One region of the Pseudomonas sp. SCB32 genome, then DNA from elsewhere that is predicted to be linked to it. Evidence: riboswitches for the same ligand, from Rfam matches in the RefSeq annotation. Region 1 holds a riboswitch; each other region holds the start of a gene.

Region 1 (6,586 bases):
ACTGCGAGAAACCACCCTTGGCATCGACGCGCACCAGCGCCGGCGCGGGCTCCGACAGCGTCGGCACGGCATCGAGCGAGACCTTGCCGGCACGAGCCGTGTGGATGCAGCCCAGCAGCCGCCAGACGCCATGGGACGAACAACCATCGCGCTCGCCGGCCATCACGGTGTCAGTCACGCCCTGCACATGGGGTTCGGTGAATCCATGATGGCGCAGTATCGCCTCAGACAGGTTACGTAGTTCTTCCAGGCTCAGTCGGGCCACAGGCTTCTCCTTGGGTCTCGTGGAATCATCAGAAGGTTTCCGAATTGCCCTTCACTGTGAAGGGCTGAACCTTGCACAGCTTGTCCTTTATCACCGTGCCGGAAGACGAAAACGGCACAGCCTGCAGATCAGATTTTTCGCACAAATCAAAGCGTAGGGCCTACGTAGTCCGAATCAGAGGATTCGGCGATTGTGCCCGTCCGCCGGACACCCCTGGCGGTCTTGACCGAAGGCCCCACCATTGCTGGCTCTGCGCGTAACGCAGCGCGCCCGATGCGTCCGCCCCCCCAGTGCTGCAGTGCAATAAAGGCGCACTCATAGAGCACCGGCGTCAAGAATCCAACAAACCTGGCAACCCGCTGATTTGTTAACGAAAAACACCAATAGAGAAATTTCAATCCATGAATAAAGCTATAGGAAACAACCGCAATATTTCCTCCGCGCCGGATCTGCTGAATGACGGTCAAGTCGAGGTATACCCCGCCTACGTCGTCCCCAGCATGCCGGTCGAAGTCACCAACCTGTATGGCAGCAACTACTCCATCGGGACCATGACCACTGTGAGCAGCACCGTTTCCACCGGCGAACTGTCGACTTCGTATGCATCGCCCCTGAGCACCACACCGCAGTCGAGCTATGCGTCCAGAGGCTTGCTCGGCAATGGTCTGCTGAAAGCGACTACCGCGCCGGCCATGACCTTCGCCGCCACCGACCATGCCGGTCCGGTCACGGGCGAGCTGGCCAGCGGTGCCACCACCGACGACATCCGCCCGGTCTTCCACGGCACCGCCACCCCCAACACGCTGGTCAGCATCGTCGCCGAAATGATCGGTGCCGACGGCAAGCCTGTCGCCGGCGGCAGCTTCGAGGTGGGCAAGGCCCTCGTCCAGCAGAACGGCACCTGGGAATTCACCCCCTATGCCCCGCTCAAGGACGGCGCCTATGACTTCCACATCAGCCAGGGCCAGGAGAGCAGTGCCGCGTTCCGCCTGACCATCGATCGCGCCTGGACCGACGGCACCGAGCCGACCGACCAGCCGCAACAGCCTGAACAGCCTGTTCCTGAGCAACCGACTCAACCGGAACAGCCTCAACAGCCAGAGCAACCGGAGCAGCCGACCTCCAAGGCCATGACCTTCGCCGCCACCGACCATGCCGGTCCGGTCACGGGCGAGCTGGCCAGCGGCGCCACCACCGACGACATCCGTCCGGTCTTCCACGGCACCGCCACCCCCAACACGCTGGTCAGCATCGTCGCCGAAATGATCGGTGCCGACGGCAAGCCTGTCGCTGGCGGCAGCTTCGAGGTGGGCAAGGCCCTCGTCCAGCAGAACGGCACCTGGGAATTCACCCCCTACGCCCCGCTCAAGGACGGCGCCTATGACTTCCACATCAGCCAGGGCCAGGAGAGCAGTGCCGCGTTCCGCCTGACCATCGACCGCGCCTGGACCGACGACGTCAGCACCTCGAAAGGCTCTTTCCTGCCCAGCCATGGCATGGAACTGGATCTGAGTGGCCTGAGCGCGTCCTCTCACGACGACAGCTCCAGCGTCCAGAGCGCCTCCGCCGGCAAGGCATCGCTGCCGTCGCTGAGCAATGTGTTGGAAATCGCTACCCATGAGCTGCCGCTGGCAGGTAATGGCTTCGCCACCAACGCCAACGCGTCGGTATCGTCTGTCTCGTACTACGCTCCGGCCGACTTCCACCCGGTGAAACTCGACGAGCTGACCGTCCAGCACGTCGTGGTGTAACCCCCTGTTGTACGGCGGGCCTCCTCGCGAGGTCCGCTGTGCGGCTTTCCGCCGCAAGTACCTCTCCTTCTCCCGCCAGACCGCTTTCACCCCGCAACACGGCAGCGTCCGTCCAGGCCGCGTCCGCGTAGCGCCCGACACCCGCGCCAAATCCCGACTATCCGGTCGTCCGAAGGATTGGCCCCACGTTGCTTGGGCCAATCCAGAGCATCAGGTAAACTCCCGCATCTTTTGCCTTCTCATAACGATCAGCCTGATGCCCACGACGTTCCACGAGATTCCCCGCGAGCGCCCCGCCACGCCCCTGCTCGACCGCGCCAGCACGCCGGTCGAACTGCGTCGGCTGGGCGAGACGGAGCTGCTGACCCTCGCTGACGAACTGCGCCAGTACCTGCTGTACAGCGTCGGCCAGACCGGCGGCCACTTTGGCGCCGGGCTCGGCGTGATCGAGCTGACGGTCGCCTTGCACTACGTCTTCGACACCCCGGACGACCGTCTGGTGTGGGACGTCGGCCACCAGGCCTACCCGCACAAGATCCTCACCGGTCGCCGCGAGCGCATGGGCACGCTGCGCCAGAAGGACGGCCTGGCCGCCTTCCCGCGTCGCTCGGAGAGCGAGTACGACACCTTCGGCGTCGGCCACTCCAGCACCTCCATCAGCGCCGCCCTGGGCATGGCCATCGCCGCGCGCATGCAGGGTTCGGGCCGCAAGTCGGTGGCGGTGATCGGCGATGGCGCGTTGACCGCAGGCATGGCCTTCGAGGCGCTCAACCACGCGTCGGACGTGAAGGCCAACATGCTGGTAGTCCTCAACGACAACGACATGTCGATCTCCAAGAACGTCGGCGGCCTGTCCAACTACCTGGCCAAGATCATCTCCAGCCGCACCTATTCGAGCATGCGCGAGGGCAGCAAGAAGATCCTCTCGCGCCTGCCCGGCGCCTGGGAGATCGCGCGCAAGGTCGAGGAACATGCCAAGGGCATGCTGGTCCCCGGCACCCTGTTCGAGGAGCTGGGCTGGAACTACGTCGGCCCCATCGACGGCCACGACCTGCCGACCCTGATCGCCACCCTGCGCAACATGCGTGACCTGGACGGCCCGCAGTTCCTCCACGTGGTCACCAAGAAGGGCAAGGGCTTCGGCCCGGCCGAGGTCGACCCGATCGGCTACCACGCCATCACCAAGCTGGAGCCGATCAAGGCCCCGGCGGAACCGAAGAAGCCCTCCGGGCCCAAGTACTCCAGCGTGTTCGGCCAGTGGCTGTGCGACATGGCAGCGCAGGACCCGCGCCTGGTCGGCATTACCCCGGCGATGAAGGAAGGTTCGGACCTGGTGGCCTTCGCCGACAAGTTCCCGGACCGCTACTTCGACGTCGCCATCGCCGAGCAGCACGCCGTGACCCTGGCGGCCGGCATGGCCTGCGACGGCGCAAAGCCGGTGGTGGCGATCTACTCCACCTTCCTGCAGCGCGGCTACGACCAACTGATCCACGACGTCGCGGTGCAGAACCTCGACGTTCTGTTCGCCATCGACCGGGCAGGTCTCGTCGGCGAAGACGGCCCGACCCACGCCGGCAGCTTCGACCTCTCCTACCTGCGCTGCATCCCTGGCATGCTGGTGATGACCCCCAGCGACGAGAATGAACTGCGCAAGCTGCTCACCACCGGCCATCACTTCGAAGGCCCGGCGGCGGTGCGCTACCCGCGCGGCACCGGCCCCAACGCGCCCATCGAACAGGCGCTGGAGCCGGTGGAAATCGGCAAAGGCGTGGTGCGCCGCGAAGGCAAGGCCGGCAAGGTCGCCTTCCTGGTGTTCGGCGTGCAGCTGGCCGAGGCACTGAAAGTGGCGGAGCAGTTCGACGCGACCGTCGCCGACATGCGCTTCGTCAAGCCGCTGGACGAGGAACTGGTGCGCCAGCTGGCGGCCAGCCACGAACTGCTGGTGACCCTCGAGGAAAACTCGGTGATGGGTGGCGCCGGCGCCGCCGTCAGCGAATTCCTCGCCCGCGAGAACATCCTGCAGCCGGTCCTGCACCTGGGCCTGCCGGACTACTACGTGGAGCACGCCAAGCCGGCGCAGATGCTCGCCGAGTGCGGTCTTGACGCTGCCGGCATCGAACGCTCGGTGGGCGCTCGCCTGGAGGCGCTCGGCAACCGCTGAGCGCATGCCTCTCCCGGAGTATTGCCAGCGACGGGCGCACCCACTAAGGTGCGCCCGTTTTCGTTCGAGGTAACGGGAAGCAGGTGAAAGACCTGCGCTGCCCCCGCAACGGTAACCGACCGCAGGCCCTGGCCTGCCGCGCTGTGAACCGCCACTGTGCATCCGCATGGGAAGGCCGCAGACGTGAGCGTCGGCAGCCCGGAGACCGCCCTCGTACGCCCCGACTGGTGTTGCGGAGGGCCGCACCGTCAAGTGCGGCCTGCCGCCCTTGCCACGCCCTCCTCGAAAGTCATCCGACCGCTTTTGAGGACGTTCCATGAAACTGACCCGACTCGCCCTGGCCACCGGCCTCCTGCCCGGCCTGGCCTTCGCCGATGCCAGCGTTCCGAGCGGTGACATCTACGCCATGCCCGCGCTGGTGATCACCTCCGGTCGCCAGGTCCAGCCGCGCGCCCAGGCCACCTCCGCCAACAGCGTGTTCACCCGCCAGGACATCGAGCGCCTGCAGGTGCGCAGCGTGCCCGAGCTGCTCAAGCGCGTGCCCGGTGTACAGATCGGCAGCTCCGGCGGCGTGATCTCCTACTCCGTGCGCGGCACCAGCACCGCGCAGACCCTGGTGCTGGTCGACGGCCAGCGCATCGCCTCGGCCAGCACCGGCATCGCCCGCCTGGACTACCTGAGCATCGACAATATCGAGCGCGTGGAAGTGACCCGTGGCCCGCGTTCCTCGCTGTACGGCGCCGACGCCATCGGCGGCGTGATCCAGATCTTCACCCGCCGCGGCGAAGCCGGACTGCACCCGGAAGTGCGCCTGGCGGCCGGCAGCTACGGCACTGTCGAGCGCAGCATGAACCTGTCCGGCGGCGACGAGCGCACCACCTACAGCCTGGGTGGTAGCCTCGACGAGAGCGCCGGCTGGGACCGCACCACCGACAAGGTCGGCGCCGACAGCGACCACGATGCCCAGCGCAACAAGGCCGTGCACCTGAACCTCGACCACCGTTTCAACGAGGACTGGAAGGCCGGCCTGAACCTCAACGACCAGCGCGGCAAGAACGAGTACGACGACGCCTACAACTTCGACCCGGGCTCGCCCCGCGACGAATTCCGCGTCAGCAGCTACAGCGGCTTCCTCGACGGCCAGCTCAATGACATCTGGAACAGCCGCCTGGAACTGGGCCGCAGCTTCGACCGCAACAAGGCTCTGGGCGCCGCCGACAGCTGGAACAACGGCACCCTGGAAACCACCCGCTACTCGGCGGGCTGGATCAACCGCCTGCAACTGGACGCCGCCAACCAGCTCGCCCTCGGCACCGACTGGTACGAAGACCGGGTGGAAGGCAGCTCCGCGCCCGACCAGGACCGGCGCGAGAACCACGCCTTCTTCGTCCAGCACAGCTTCAAGGGCGAATCCTTCGGCACCGAACTGGGCCTGCGCCACGACGACAACCAGGTCTACGGCACCCAGAACAGCTGGAACGCCGCCTTCAGCCTGCCGGTGGGCGACAACCAGAGCTGGATCGCCAGCTACGGCGAAGGCTTCCGCGCGCCGACCTTCAGCGACCTCTACTACCCCGGCGCCGGCAACCCCAACCTCAAGGCCGAGACCTCGAAGACCTATGAGCTGCAATGGCGTGGCGACTTCTCCGGGACCCACCTGGAGACCTCGCTGTACCGCACCGAGGTCGACAACCTGATCGCCTGGGACAGCACCAGCAACCAGCCGGAGAACATCGCCAAGGCGCGCATCGACGGCTTCGAGGCCAGCGTCGCCCGCAAGGTGCTGGGCTGGCAGGCCAACCTGGGCCTGAGCCTGATCGACCCGCGTGACCGCGACACCGGCCACACCCTGCCGACCCGCGCCCGTCGCACCCTGAGCCTGGACCTCGACCGGCAGTTCGGCGCCTACGGCGTCGGCGGCTCCTGGCGCGCGGTCAGCCAGCGCTACGACGACGCGGCCAACACCCGCGAACTCGGCGGCTACGGCGTGCTCGACCTGCGCACCAGTTGGCTGGCCAGCGACGAACTGCGCTTCGACCTGAAGCTCGATAACGCGCTGGACCGCGACTACGCCCTGGGCGACTACCTGCGCCCGACCAGTCCGACGGACTACATGGGCGAAGCACACCCGTACCGCGAACCAGGCCGCACCGCACTGCTGGCGGTGACCTGGACGCCGGAGCTGTAAGGCCTTCCGAAGACCCCAGCGCTTCTGTGCTTTTGTAGGATGGCGTGGAGCGAAGCGATACCCATCAGCCCCTGTATCGACCGCATGGGTATCGCCAGGGCTCCACCCATCCTACGGTTCGACGCTCCCGAACACCGTAGGAGCGGGCTATGACCGCGATTCGCGCCCATGGGCTAGGCGCCCCCTCGGTCCTACGACGAGCAGCCCGGCGTGACCCGATC
Region 2 (6,586 bases), 800 kb from region 1:
CATAGCGCGAAGAGCAGGGCGCCGATCGAGACCAGCAGGGTGAACAGGCCGATCAGCACGTGATGGGCACGGGTTTCCATTCAGCTTTCCTCCCGCAGGTGCTCAGTGGCCTGCAGCGCGGCACGGCCCCGCGGGCCGTGGAAGTAGTCCTGCACCCAGGCGTCGTTGGTCTTGGCGACCTGGTCCAGCGGCCCCACCACCAGCACCCGTTTCTGCGAGAGCACGGCGACGCGGTCGCAGATGGTGTAGAGGGTGTCCAGGTCGTGGGTGACCAGGAACACGGTGAGGCCGAAGGCGTCGCGCAGGGTCAGGATGAGTTGGTCGAAGGCCGCCGCGCCAATCGGATCGAGGCCGGCGGTGGGTTCGTCGAGGAACAGGATGTCCGGGTCCAGCGCCAGGGCGCGGGCCAGGGCCGCGCGCTTGACCATGCCGCCGGAGAGTTCGGCGGGGTACTTGGCGCCGGCATCCGGTGGCAGTCCGGCGAGGGAGATCTTCACCTTGGCGATGAACTCGGCGTCGGCGCGAGACAGCCTGGCGTGCTCGATCAGGGGCAGGCAGATGTTCTCGCTGACCGTCAGCGAGGAGAACAGCGCGCCGTTCTGGAACAGGACGCCGAAGCGCCGCTCCAGCTTCGAGCGCCGCGGCGGCGGCAGCTCCAGCAGGTTCTGGCCGAAGACCTGCACGCTGCCCTCGCTGGGCTGGCGCAGGCCGATGATGCTGCGCAGCAGCACGGATTTGCCGGTGCCCGAGCCGCCAACCACGCCGAGAATCTCGCCTTTCATCACGTCGAGGTCGAGGTGCTCGTGCACGGCATGGCTGTCGAAGCGGTTGGCGAGGTCGCGGACGACGATGATCGGCTCGCTCACCAGCCCATCTCCATGAAGAACAGGGCGAACACCGCATCCAGCAGGATCACCACGAAGATCGACTGGACCACGCTGGAGGTGGTGTGTTCGCCCACCGACTGCGCGCTGCCGCTGACGCGGAAGCCTTCCAGGCAGCCGATCACGGCAATGATGAAGGCGAAAACCGGGGCTTTGACGATGCCGACCAGGAAGTGCTGCACGGCGATGTCGTTCTGCAGCATGTAGAGGAACATGCGTGGCGAGATATCCAGTGCCAGGGCGCAGACCACGCCGCCGCCGAAGATGCCGGACATCATCGCCAGGAAGGTCAGCAGCGGCAAGGTCAACAGCAGCGCGAGCACGCGTGGCAGCACCAGCAGCTCCACCGGGTCCATGCCCTGGGCCTGGATAGCGTCGATCTCCTGGTTGGCCTTCATCGAACCGATCTGCGCGGTGAAGGCGCTGGCGGTGCGGCCGGCCAGGAGGATGGCGGTGAGCAGTACGCCGAACTCGCGGAGGAAGGCGAAGCCGACCAGGTCGACGGTGTAGATCGCCGCGCCGAACTTCCTCAGCACGGTGGCGCCGAGGAAGGCCACTACCGCACCGACCATGAAGGTGAGCAGGGCGACGATGGGCACGGCGTCCAGGCCGGTCTGCTCGATGTGCGCGGTCAGCGAGGTGAGGCGCCAGCGGCGTGGACGCACCAGCGTGCGCGCCAGGGTCTGCAGGGTCAGGCCGATGAAGCCGAGCCCGCCGACGACATGACCGCGGAAGGCCAGGGTGGCGATGCCGATGCGTTCGAGGACATCGATGATGGCATTGCCGGGTGGCGGTTTCTGTTCGTCCAGCCGGCACTGGGTGATGGCGCTGCCCACGGTGCGCAGCAGCGCCAGGCGCTCGGCGGGCAGGTTGCGGGTGATCTGTTCGAGCTGGCCCATGCGCGCGCCGCCGATGACGTCGGCGAGCAGCGCCGCGCCGGCGGTGTCGAGAGCGCCGAGGTTACTGAAGTCCAGTTCGGCGGGTTGGCCGCCAAGGCGTACGTCGGCGACCTGGGATTCCAGGGTGCTGAAATGCGCCAGCGTCCAGTCGCCGCTGACGTGCATCAGCGGAGGGCTGGCGCGGGGATCGAGCTGGAGCTGGCCGGGCTGTGCAGTCGTTGTCATGCCTCGCATTCTAGCGAGTTTCTGTGGTGCCTCCACTTGACTTGTATATATCGTTTTAGCCGCTCTGGGGCGGGCGTTGGCGCTGGATGCGACAGCCTGTTCAATTGACGCCCCAGGCCGCGAGCCACTAAGCTGCGCGCCTGCTTCAGGTGCCCCCGGCGCAAGTCGGGGGTGAAACAGGGAAGCCGGTGAATTCGGACCTCGTGGGTCCGACCATTCCGGCGCTGCCCCCGCAACGGTAAGCGAGCATCGAGCCGCATTTCGCCACTGTGCCATTGGCATGGGAAGGCGCGGTTTCAGGAGCCTTTCACGGCCCCACTCGCAAGCCCGGAGACCGGCCTGTTGCAAGCCATGGCACGCGGGAGGCGTTGTCGATCGCTCCGTCCGGCCTATGCTGCCGGGGCGTTCCCGTCCTCCGCCTGCCCTTTCGGGTCAGAGCCGCGCGGGTGAGAGCGGCGGAGTGAGTTCACGTGAAGCAGTTCTTCAATTGGCCGACGGCGCTGGCGCTGGGCGGCTTCTCCTGTTTGGGCCTGGCGGCCGACGAAACGCCGCTGGCGCTCGACGATCAAGTGGTGACCGCCACGCGCACCGAGCAGCGCGCCGGGCAGAGCCTTGCCTCGGTCAGTGTGCTGGATCGCGAAGACATCGAACGCGCCCAGGCGCAGTCGGTGCCCGACCTGTTGCGGCGTCTGCCGGGTATCTCCCTGAGCAGCAACGGCGGGCCCGGCAAGGCCACCAACCTTTATCTGCGCGGCAGCGAATCCGACCATGTGCTGGTGCTGATCGACGGCGTCAAGGCCGGCTCGGTGTCTTCCGGTGGCGCATCGTTGCAGGACCTGCCGGTGGAACTGATCGAGCGCATCGAGGTGGTGCGCGGGCCGCGCTCCAGCCTGTATGGCTCCGAGGCCATCGGCGGGGTGATCCAGATATTCACCCGCCAGGCCGTGGAGCAGGGCTTCAAGCCCTGGGCCTACGCCGGCGCGGGCAGCCAGAGCACCTATGAAGGCAGCGCCGGGGCCTCGGCCGGCAATGGGCGCGGCTGGTTCGCCCTGGGTGTGTCCAGCCTGGATACCGCCGGCATCGATGCCAAGGCCAACGGCGCCAGCGGCCATGAGCCGGACAGCGACGGTTACCGCAATCTCTCGGGCTCCCTGCGTGCCGGCTACCGTTTCGACAACGGCCTGGAGCTGGACGGCAGCCTGTTGCAGACCGATTCGCACAACGACTTCGATCAGGTGAACAGCCGTCGCACCCAGGGCTTCGACGCCTACAACGATGGCGTGCAGCGAGTGATCGGTGGCCGCGCGCGCTTCGCCCCGCTGGAGCCCTGGCGGGTGACCCTGTCCGCCGGGCGCAGCGAGGACAACTCCGACGCCTATCAGGACGGCGCCTTCTACTCGCGCTTCGACAGCCGTCGTGACACCGCGTCCTGGCAGAACGACCTGGACCTTGCCCCCGGCCAGACTCTGACCCTGGGCTACGACTGGCAGCAGGACGAGCTGGGCAGCTCCACCGACTACGCGGTGACCTCCCGCGACAACCGCGGCACCTTCGCCCAGTACCTGGGCAGTGCGGGTCGCCACGATTGGCAGCTGAGCCTGCGCCACGATGACAACCAGCAGTTCGGCAGCCGCAACACCGGCAACCTCGCCTGGGGCTATGCGCTGACCGACGCGGTGCGTACCTTCGCCAGCTACGGCACGGCCTTCAAGGCGCCGACCTTCAACGAACTCTATTACCCCGGCTACGGCAACCCCGACCTGGACGCGGAAACCTCGCGCAGTGTGGAGCTCGGCCTGGACGGCCATCACGGCTGGGGGCACTGGGCGGTGAACCTGTATCGCACGATGATCGACGACCTGATCGCCTACGACTCGGCATTACGCGCCCCGGGCAACATCGACCAGGCGCGCATCCGCGGCGTCGAGCTGCAACTGGGCAGTCAGTGGCAGGACTGGGTGTGGAACGCCAACGCCAGCCTGCTCGACCCGGAAAGCCGCGCCAGCGGCAGCCGTGGCAATGACCTGCCGCGCCGCGCCCGGCAACTGTTCAACCTGGACCTCGACCGGCGCTTCGACGCGCTGAGCCTGGGGGCCAGCCTGCACGCCGAGGGGCATCGCTACGATGACCTGGCCAACCGCAATCGTCTGGGCGGCTTCGCCACCCTGGACCTGCGCGGCGAATATGCGTTGAGCCCGGAGTGGCGCCTGCAAGCGCGCCTGAGCAACCTGTTCGACGCCGACTACCAGACCACCCTGGGCTATGAGCAGCCCGGCCGCGCCGTACTCTTCGGCGTGCGCTACCAGGCCCTTTGAGAGGAGAGAGACCGATGAGTGAATCCCTGGAAAAGGACGAACGCCACCGTTCGCGCATGCAGCGCAAGAAATCCGTGGTCGACGAGAAGATCGCCCAGGCCCAGGGTGAGCGTGGTGTATTCCTGGTTCACAGCGGCAACGGCAAGGGCAAGAGCAGCTCGGCCTTCGGCATGGTCGCCCGCGCACTGGGCCATGGCATGAAGGTCGGTGTGGTGCAGTTCATCAAGGGCGCCGCCACCACCGGCGAGGAAGCCTTCTTCCGCCGCTTCCCCGAGGAGGTCAGCTACCACGTGATGGGCGAGGGCTTCACCTGGGAGACCCAGGACCGCCAGCGTGACATCGCCAAGGCCCGTGAAGCCTGGGACATTGCCCGCCAGTTGCTGAGCGATCCGCAGGTCGGCCTGGTGGTGCTGGACGAGGTGAATATCGCCCTCAAGCACGGCTATCTGGAGCTGGACACCGTGCTTGCCGACATCGCCGCCCGCCCGCCGATGCAGCATGTGGTTGCCACCGGGCGCGGCGTGCAGCCGGCGATGGTCGAGGCGGCCGATACCGTGACCGAGATGGGCCTGGTGAAGCACGCCTTCAAGGCGGGCATCAAGGCGCAGAAAGGGGTGGAGTTCTGATGGATTCCCTTATGGCGGAGTGCGCCCGATGACCTCGCGCCAGTGCCCCGCACTGCTGATCGCCGCTCCCGCTTCCGGCCAGGGCAAGACCACCGTCACCGCCGCCCTGGCGCGCCTGCACACGCGCCTCGGGCGCAAAGTGCGGGTGTTCAAGTGCGGCCCGGATTTTCTCGACCCGATGATCCTCGCCCGCGCCAGCAATGCAGCGGTCTACCAGCTGGACCTGTGGATGGTCGGCGAGGACGAGAGCCGCCGGCTGCTCTGGGAGGCCGCCGACGAGGCCGACCTGATCCTCATCGAAGGCGTGATGGGCCTGTTCGACGGTTCGCCCTCGGCCGCCGATCTCGCGCGGTGTTTCGGCGTGCCGGTAATGGCTGTGATCAATGGCCAGTCCATGGCCCAGACCTTCGGCGCGCTGGCGGTCGGCATGGCCACCTACCAGAGCGACCTGCCATTCTCGGGCGTACTCGCCAACCGCATCGGCAGCCAGCGCCACCGTGATCTGGTACGTGACAGCCTGCCGGAGTGGATTCGCTGGTACGGTGCGCTGCCACGCGACACCGAAGTGGAACTGCCCAGCCGGCATCTGGGGTTGGTGCAGGCCGACGAGCTGGCCGACCTCGATGCTCGCCTGGACGCCGCCGCCGATGCCCTGGCCGCCAGCGCCAGTACCGAACTGCCGGCGCCGGTGCGCTTCGCCGCGCCGCAGCCGCGCGCCGTGCAAGGTCGCCTCGACGGCGTGCGCATTGGCGTGGCGCGGGACAATGCGTTCGCCTTCCTCTACCAGGCCAACCTCGACCTGCTGCGTGAACTGGGCGCCGAGCTGGTGTTCTTTTCGCCGCTGCGCGATGCGGCGCTGCCGGAGGTGGACAGCCTCTACCTGCCCGGTGGCTACCCGGAACTGCACCTGCGCGCTCTGGCGGAAAACCAGGCCATGGCCCAGGCGATCCGTGCGCATCATGAGGCCGGAAAGCCGATCCTCGCCGAGTGCGGCGGGATGCTCTATCTGCTCGACGGATTGACCGATGTGGCGGGCGAGCGCGCCGAACTGCTTGGCCTGCTGCCCGGTGAGGCGCGCATGCAGAAGCGCTTGGCGGCACTGGCGCTGCAGGCGGTGACGCTGCCTGAAGGCACCTTGCGTGGCCACACCTTTCACCATTCGCTGCTCGACAGTGCCGAAGCACCACTGGCCCGTGGCGTCTGCCCGAACGACAAACCGGTGGCCGAGGCGGTGTTCCGCCGTGGCCGGCTCACCGCGTCCTACATCCACTTCTACCTGTCGTCCGATCCGGACGCCGCAGCGGCGCTGTTCCGACCATGACCGACCACGCATACAGCCTTGAGGAGCGCGCCGCGCTCTACCGCGCCATCGCCGAGCGCCGCGACATGCGTCACTTCAGTGGAGGCGAGGTGGCACCGGAGCTGCTCGCCCGCCTGCTGGAAGCCGCGCACCAGGCGCCCAGCGTCGGCCTGATGCAGCCGTGGCGCTTCATTCGCATCACCCAGCCGCCGCTGCGCCAGGCGATCCATCGCCTGGTGGAAGAGGAGCGCGTGCGCACCGCCGAGGCGTTGGGCGAGCGTTCCAGCGAGTTCATGCGGCTGAAGGTGGAGGGCGTGCTCGACTGCGCCGAGTTGCT
Region 3 (6,586 bases), 120 kb from region 1:
CGACGCGCTCGGCGCTGTGTCCTTCCAGCACCGCCGGCGGCACCAGCGAGCCGGCGTAGAGGATCACCGGGCAGGAGCGGATCAGCCGCTGGCCCTTGACCGTGATGAGTTCGGGATCGCCGGGGCCGGCGCCGATGAAAAAGACCGTCATGGCTGCTCCTGTTCGGATTCGACGGGGATGAAGGCCAACGCGCAGGTGGCGTGCTCGCTGCGGCGCTTGCCCACCAGCAGACGCGCCGGCGCGCCGCCCTGGGCTTCGGCCTGCAATAACGCGGCGGCTTCGGCGACGCTGGCGCTGCCGATGGCCGTGCGTACCGTCTCCGAGGGCTGGTCGAGGCGCTTCTCACAGGCCGCCAGTTGCTGTGGCGTGAACAGCGCCAGCGGCAGATCGAGCGCGGCGGCCAGGGCCGCCAGCCCTTCTTCGTCGGCTTTGAGCGTGGCACTGGCCAGCGCGGTGAGGCTCGACTCGTAGAGCCCGGCTTCGGCCAGCGTATCGCGCAGCAAGGCACGCAGTTCATCGAGCGGGCAGCCCCGGCGGCAACCTAGGCCGGCAACCAGCGTCATGGTCGCTCTCCTTGAAGATGAAAATAAAAACCCCGCAGGCGGCTGGGCCGGCTGCGGGGTCGAGCATAGCGATGAATCAGGCCGATGGCGCGAAGCGACGGAACAACCAGGCAGCGACCAGGCCCAGGGCCGCCCAGAACACCGCGTTGGTGACCAGCGAGGCAACGATGAACTCGTGGGCGAGGCTCTCCGGCGCGAGGCTGGAATGCACTTCAGGTTGTGGTGCGCCTATCACATGCGGCACCACCAGCAGCGCCAGGCCCACACCGCGCAGCAGCCAGTTGCGGCTGAACACCAGCAGCGCAAGGCCTGCTGCAGTGGAGGCGGCCGTGCCGATCCACCAGGTCTGCCGCAGGGCCAGATCCGCCGCGGCAGTACCGGGGACTTCCGGCGGTAGGCCGAGCGACGGCGCCAGGGTGAACACGGCAAAACCGGCCAGCCCCCAGAGCAAGCCTTCGGACGTCTTGCCCGGCTCACGCAGGGTGAACAGGCCGGCCAGCATCAGCGCGAAGCCCACTGCGACCACCAGGTTGCCGCCGGTGGTGGAGAGGATGCGCTGCCAGCCGTCTTCCGGCTCCCAGGCTTCTTGGTCGTGGTGATGGCCGGCGGCGGCGCCATCGGCGTGTTCGTGGCTGTGCTCCTCGACCAGCGTGGCGGCCGGCTCGGCTTTCTCGTAGGTTTCCGCCTTGAGAATCAGCGGGGACACCCACAACAGCTGGACCAGGGTCAGCACCAACGCCGCGATCAGGCCGGCGAAACCGGCGGTCTGGGCGATACGTTTGATCATTGCAGTTCTCCGATTTCCCGGGCCGCGTGTGGCAGGCAAAGCATTCCCGTGACCGCTTCGAACGAGCAGTCAGGGACGCCTCGACTCAGCCGCGTCTACACGCAGCCGGTACACATCAATGGCAGGGGAAGCCCGCGCTATGGCGAGTGTCATGCGCGGCGTTGTGCACCGCCTCCAGGTGCGAGAAACCGGCGAAGTACACCAGCAGCGCACCGAGCAGGCTGGCGCCGACGGCCAGGCTGATGCGCTTGGAAAGGGGGATGGAAGTGCTCGACGCCTGTTGCGCCAGGATGCTGCTGGACATGAACGTTCCCTCTGAAACTTGAGTAGAGAACGCAGAGGTTGAACGCATTCGAACGCGCCGGAATCGGCTGCGCCACGGCCTGCGCCCGCCCACCGCGGGTTTGCCAAAACGAAGGATTCCAGGCCGGTCTCCGGGCTTGCGATGTCGGCCGATGCGGCCGGGCGGGTCAGCCTTCCCATGCGCGAGCACAGTGGCTACCGATGACCCTTCAATCGCTTACCGTTGCGGGGGCAGCGCCGGACTGGTCCTTGCGGACGCACCGGCTTCCCGTTTCACCTCGCACACGACGGCGCGAGACACCTGAAACCGCGCTAGCTGACCACGAAGCCCCGCGAGCGTCAACCGCGCGGCAACCGATCCCCGGCGATTGACCGCCTCGCCATCGCTGCGTAGCCTTCTGCCCTTCGAGGTTCTCCGGCGCTGGCCGGAGCTAAGAGGGAACGTGGAAATCTTCGGATGCGCCACGGCTGCCCCCGCAACTGTGAACAGCCTGTCCTTTCACGAGCCACTGCCGACGACGGCGGGAAGGCGAAAGGACAATCAAGGGCTGTGAGCCAGGAGACCTGCCTCGTGACTGGTTTTCGATCTGCTGCGCGTCGGCATAACTGCGTTAAAAACCGGCTCGGGATGCTCATTTACTGACGTAAACTCCGCTCCCGCCCCGATTTTTGCCTTGTTCTGCTCTAGCTCGCGAGATCCGGAACCGGTTGGTTATCAACAGACAACCGGGCGGGGTGATCCGGTGGCGACCTTCGTTGCGCGGCGAACCCGCGCGCGCGCCCTTCATCCGCCTTCAAACTTTCGCTTGCGAGGCGCGCATGAAAACCCTGGCCAAACTCCCCGTCACCATCGTCACCGGCTTCCTCGGCGCCGGAAAGACCACCCTGCTCCGCCATATGCTCGACAACGCCGAAGGCCGCCGCATCGCGGTGATCGTCAACGAGTTCGGTGAGTTGGGCATCGACGGCGAAATCCTCAAGCAGTGCTCCATCGGTTGCAGCGAAGAAGAAGCGGTCGGCCGCGTCTTCGAACTGGCCAACGGCTGCCTGTGCTGCACCGTGCAGGAAGAATTCTTCCCGGTAATGCGCGAGCTGGTGGCGCGCCGTGGCGACCTCGACCAGATCCTCATCGAGACCTCCGGCCTGGCCCTGCCCAAGCCGCTGGTGCAGGCCTTCCAGTGGCCGGAAATCCGCAACGCCTGCACGGTGGATGCGGTGATCACCGTGGTCGACAGCCCGGCCGTGGCCGCCGGCACCTTCGCCGCCCATCCCGAGCAGGTGGACGAGCAGCGCAAGCAGGACCCGAACCTGGACCACGAATCGCCGCTGCACGAACTCTTCGAAGACCAGCTGGCCAGCGCCGACCTGGTAGTACTGAACAAGGCCGACCTGCTGGATGCCGAGGCACTGGCCCGAGTGCGCGCCGAAGTCGCCGAGGAGCTGCCGCCGGCGGTGAAAATCGTCGAAGCCAATTCCGGCCAGCTGCCGCTCTCGGTGCTGCTGGGCCTGAACGCCGAGGCCGAGCTGCACATCGACAGCCGCCCGACTCATCACGACCACGAAGGTCATGAAGAGCACGACCATGACGAGTTCGACTCCTTCCACGTCGACCTGCCGGAGGTGGAAGAGCGCGCCCTGCTCGATGCGCTGAACGCGCTGGTCGAGCGCCACGCCGTGCTGCGCATCAAGGGCTTCGTCGCCATCCCCGGCAAGCCCATGCGCCTGCTGGTACAGGGCGTCGGCAAGCGCTTCGACAAACACTTCGACCGGGCCTGGCGCAGCGACGAAACCCGCGGTACCCGCCTGGTGGTAATCGGCCAGGAACTGGACCAGGCCACCATCGCCAACGAGCTGCGTACCGCCCTGGCGTAACACAGCTTTTCGTAGGAGCGAGCTTGCTCGCTCCTACAAGAGCAATCTACCGAGCACGCCCATGCACCTGCTGCGCACCCAACCCGGCGGCTTCGTCCCCGACGACGGCATCGCCCACCTGGCCCAGACACCCGCCGAGCTGGTGATCCTCTGCAGCGGCGATTCGCACCTGGCGCTGCTCGCCGAGGCCGCCCGCGAGCTGCCGGAGAATTACCCGAGCCTGCGCCTGGCCAACCCCATGCAGCTGCAGAACCACGCCTCGGTAGACCTCTACGTCGACGAGGTGCTGCAGCACGCCAAGGTCATCCTGATCTCGGTGCACGGCGGCGTCGGTTACTGGCGCTACGGCATGGAGCAGCTGGCGGCGCTGGCCGAGCGTGGCGCCACGCTGATCGCGGTGCCTGGCGACGACAAGCCCGACCCCGAACTCACCGCCCTCTGCAGCGTCCCGCCGCAGGATACCGAGCGCCTCTGGCAGTACCTGCGTCAGGGTGGCATGGACAACGCCCGGCAGTTCTTCGCCTGTCTTGCCAACCGCCATCTGCAACGCGACTACGCCTGGAGCGAACCTCGGACACTGCCCCGAGTGGCGCTCTATCACCCCCAGCTCGGCAGCTGCGACCTCGCTCGCTGGCAGGCCGACTGGGCCCCCGAGTGCCCCGTCGCCGCGCTGCTGTTCTACCGCACGCACCTGCAAGCGGCGAACACCGGCTTCATCGACACCTTCTGCGAACGCCTGCGTGCCCATGGCATCAACCCGCTGCCCATCGCTGTGGCCAGCCTCAAGGAAATCGCCTGCCTGGACGCGGTGGAAGCCCTGCTCGATAGCGCCGACGCCGAGCTGATCATCAACGCCACCGGCTTCGCCCAGTCGAATCCGGAAGCGCCGCAAGACCGGCCATTCAAGCGCGACGTGCCGGTGCTGCAAGCTATCTGTTCGCTGGACAATCATGACCTCTGGCGCGCCAACCCGCAGGGCCTCGGCCCGCGCGACCTGGCCATGCACATCGCGCTGCCGGAGCTGGATGGCCGCATCATCACCCGGCCGATCAGCTTCAAGGGCCTGGCCTGGCGCAGCGAGCGCAGCCAGAGCGACGTGGTCTGCTACCTGCCGCATCTGCCGGGCATGGACTTCGTCGCCGAGCTGGCGCGGCGCTGGATGCTGCTGGCGCGCAAGGCCAATGCCGACAAGCGCGTGGCGCTGATCCTGGCGAACTACCCGACCCGTGACGGGCGCATCGGCAATGGGGTCGGCCTCGACACGCCGGCCGCCGCGCTGAACATCCTGCGCGCGCTGGAGACCCAGGGTTATCCTGTCGCCGGCCTGCCCGATTCCGGCACCGCGCTGATACAGCAACTGCTCGGCGGCGTCAGCAACGACCTCGATAGCCTTGACCTGCGCCCCTGCGCGCAGAGCCTGGCGCTGGACGACTACCTTGCCTGTTTCGCGCGCCTGCCCGAAGCCAACCAGCAAGCCGTGCGCGAACGCTGGGGCGCGCCGCAGCAGGACCCGATGTTCCGCAGCGGGCGGATTATGATCGCCGGCCTGCGCTTGGGCCTCGGCTTCGTCGGAATCCAGCCGGCGCGCGGCTACCAGCTCGACGCCGCGGCGATCTACCACGACCCGTCGTTGGTGCCACCCCACGGCTACCTCGCCTTCTACTTCTGGCTGCGCGAGGTGTTCGGCGCCGACGCAGTGATCCACGTCGGCAAGCACGGCAACCTCGAATGGCTGCCGGGCAAGGGCGTGGGGCTTTCCGAGGAATGCTGGCCGGACGCGATCCTCGGCGCGCTGCCGAATCTCTACCCGTTCATCGTCAACGATCCCGGCGAGGGCGCCCAGGCCAAGCGCCGCGCCCAGGCGGTGATCATCGACCACCTGATGCCGCCGCTGACCCGTGCGGAAAACTACGGCCCGCTGCGCGACCTCGAACGCCTGGCCGACGAGTACTACGACGCCTCCCTGCTCGACCCGCGCCGCGCCAGCGAACTGCGTGGCGACATCCTCGCACTGGTGCGCGAAACCTCGCTGGACCGCGAGCTGGGCTTGCAGCTGAGCGACGATCCGGAAAGCTGGCTGCCGCAGCTGGACGCCTACCTCTGCGACCTGAAGGAATCGCAGATTCGCGATGGGCTGCATGTATTTGGCGAATCCCCCGTGGGCGAGCTGCGCCGCGATACGCTGCTGTCGCTGGTGCGCATCCCGCGCGGCGATGGACGCGGTGGCAACGCCAGCCTGCTGCGCGCGATCAGCGAGGACCTGCAACTGGGTCGCGACCCGCTGGACGAGGCCTTTGCCGACCCCTGGGAAGGCCCGCGCCCCGCAGTGCTTCTCGCCGTAGGCGATGAGCCCTGGCGCAGCAATGGCGACACCCGCGAGCGCCTGGAGCTGCTCGCCCTGCGACTGATCGACGGCTCCGCCAGCGCGCCCGGAAGCGCCAGCGCGGCAGTCCTCACGCAACTTCACCAGCAGATCGCACCGACCCTGGATGCTTGCGGCGCCAGCGAAATCGGCCACCTGCTCGCCGGCCTCGACGGCCGCTTCGTTCCGCCCGGCCCCAGCGGCGCGCCCAGTCGCGGGCGGGTCGACGTGCTACCCACTGGGCGCAATTTCTTCACCGTGGACGTGCGCAACCTGCCCACACCCACCGCGTTCCGCCTCGGCTTCCAGTCCGCCAGCCGCCTGCTCGAACGCCACCTGCAGGACCACGGCGACCACCTGCGCCAGCTCGGCCTGTCGGTGTGGGGCACGGCGACCATGCGCACCGGCGGCGACGACATCGCCCAGGCACTCGCGCTGCTCGGCGTACGCCCGGTATGGCAGGCCGGCAGCCAGCGCGTGGAAGACTTCGAGATCCTGCCGGTCACCCTGCTCGACCGTCCGCGAGTGGACGTCACGCTGCGGGTTTCCGGCTTCTTCCGCGACGCCTTCGCCAACCTGATCCGCCTGTTCGACGCGGCCGTGCAGGCCGTCGCCGCGCTGGATGAACCGGACGATCAGAACCCGCTGGCCGCCCGTGTGCGTGCCGATCAGGCACGCCTGCTGAGCGAGGGTCTGGA

What was found. A riboswitch is a leader RNA that binds a small molecule or an ion and turns the genes downstream of it on or off. The one in region 1 is predicted to bind cobalamin.
Region 2: it holds a riboswitch for cobalamin, as region 1 does, so the genes downstream of both, btuB (TonB-dependent vitamin B12 receptor) here and GA645_RS04075 (TonB-dependent receptor domain-containing protein) in region 1, are expected to answer to the same signal.
Region 3: it holds a riboswitch for cobalamin, as region 1 does, so the genes downstream of both, GA645_RS03475 (CbtB-domain containing protein) here and GA645_RS04075 (TonB-dependent receptor domain-containing protein) in region 1, are expected to answer to the same signal.

The regions. Positions count from the first base shown of each region.
Region 1 covers NZ_CP045118.1:839,823-846,408, reverse strand. The annotation lists gene GA645_RS04090 (Ldh family oxidoreductase) at 1-265, opposite strand, end outside; gene GA645_RS04085 (Ig-like domain-containing protein) at 667-2,016, shown strand; gene dxs (1-deoxy-D-xylulose-5-phosphate synthase) at 2,273-4,177, shown strand; cobalamin riboswitch at 4,207-4,406, shown strand; gene GA645_RS04075 (TonB-dependent receptor domain-containing protein) at 4,494-6,365, shown strand.
Region 2 covers NZ_CP045118.1:1,639,896-1,646,481, forward strand. The annotation lists gene GA645_RS07685 (MlaD family protein) at 1-80, opposite strand, end outside; gene GA645_RS07690 (ATP-binding cassette domain-containing protein) at 81-866, opposite strand; gene GA645_RS07695 (MlaE family lipid ABC transporter permease subunit) at 863-2,008, opposite strand; cobalamin riboswitch at 2,139-2,366, shown strand; gene btuB (TonB-dependent vitamin B12 receptor) at 2,479-4,323, shown strand; gene cobO (cob(I)yrinic acid a,c-diamide adenosyltransferase) at 4,338-4,949, shown strand; gene GA645_RS07710 (cobyrinate a,c-diamide synthase) at 4,978-6,270, shown strand; gene bluB (5,6-dimethylbenzimidazole synthase) at 6,267-6,586, shown strand, end outside.
Region 3 covers NZ_CP045118.1:717,114-723,699, reverse strand. The annotation lists gene cobM (precorrin-4 C(11)-methyltransferase) at 1-151, opposite strand, end outside; gene GA645_RS03485 (cobalamin biosynthesis protein) at 148-564, opposite strand; gene GA645_RS03480 (CbtA family protein) at 641-1,351, opposite strand; gene GA645_RS03475 (CbtB-domain containing protein) at 1,467-1,655, opposite strand; cobalamin riboswitch at 1,759-1,974, opposite strand; cobalamin riboswitch at 2,046-2,241, shown strand; gene cobW (cobalamin biosynthesis protein CobW) at 2,474-3,526, shown strand; gene cobN (cobaltochelatase subunit CobN) at 3,588-6,586, shown strand, end outside.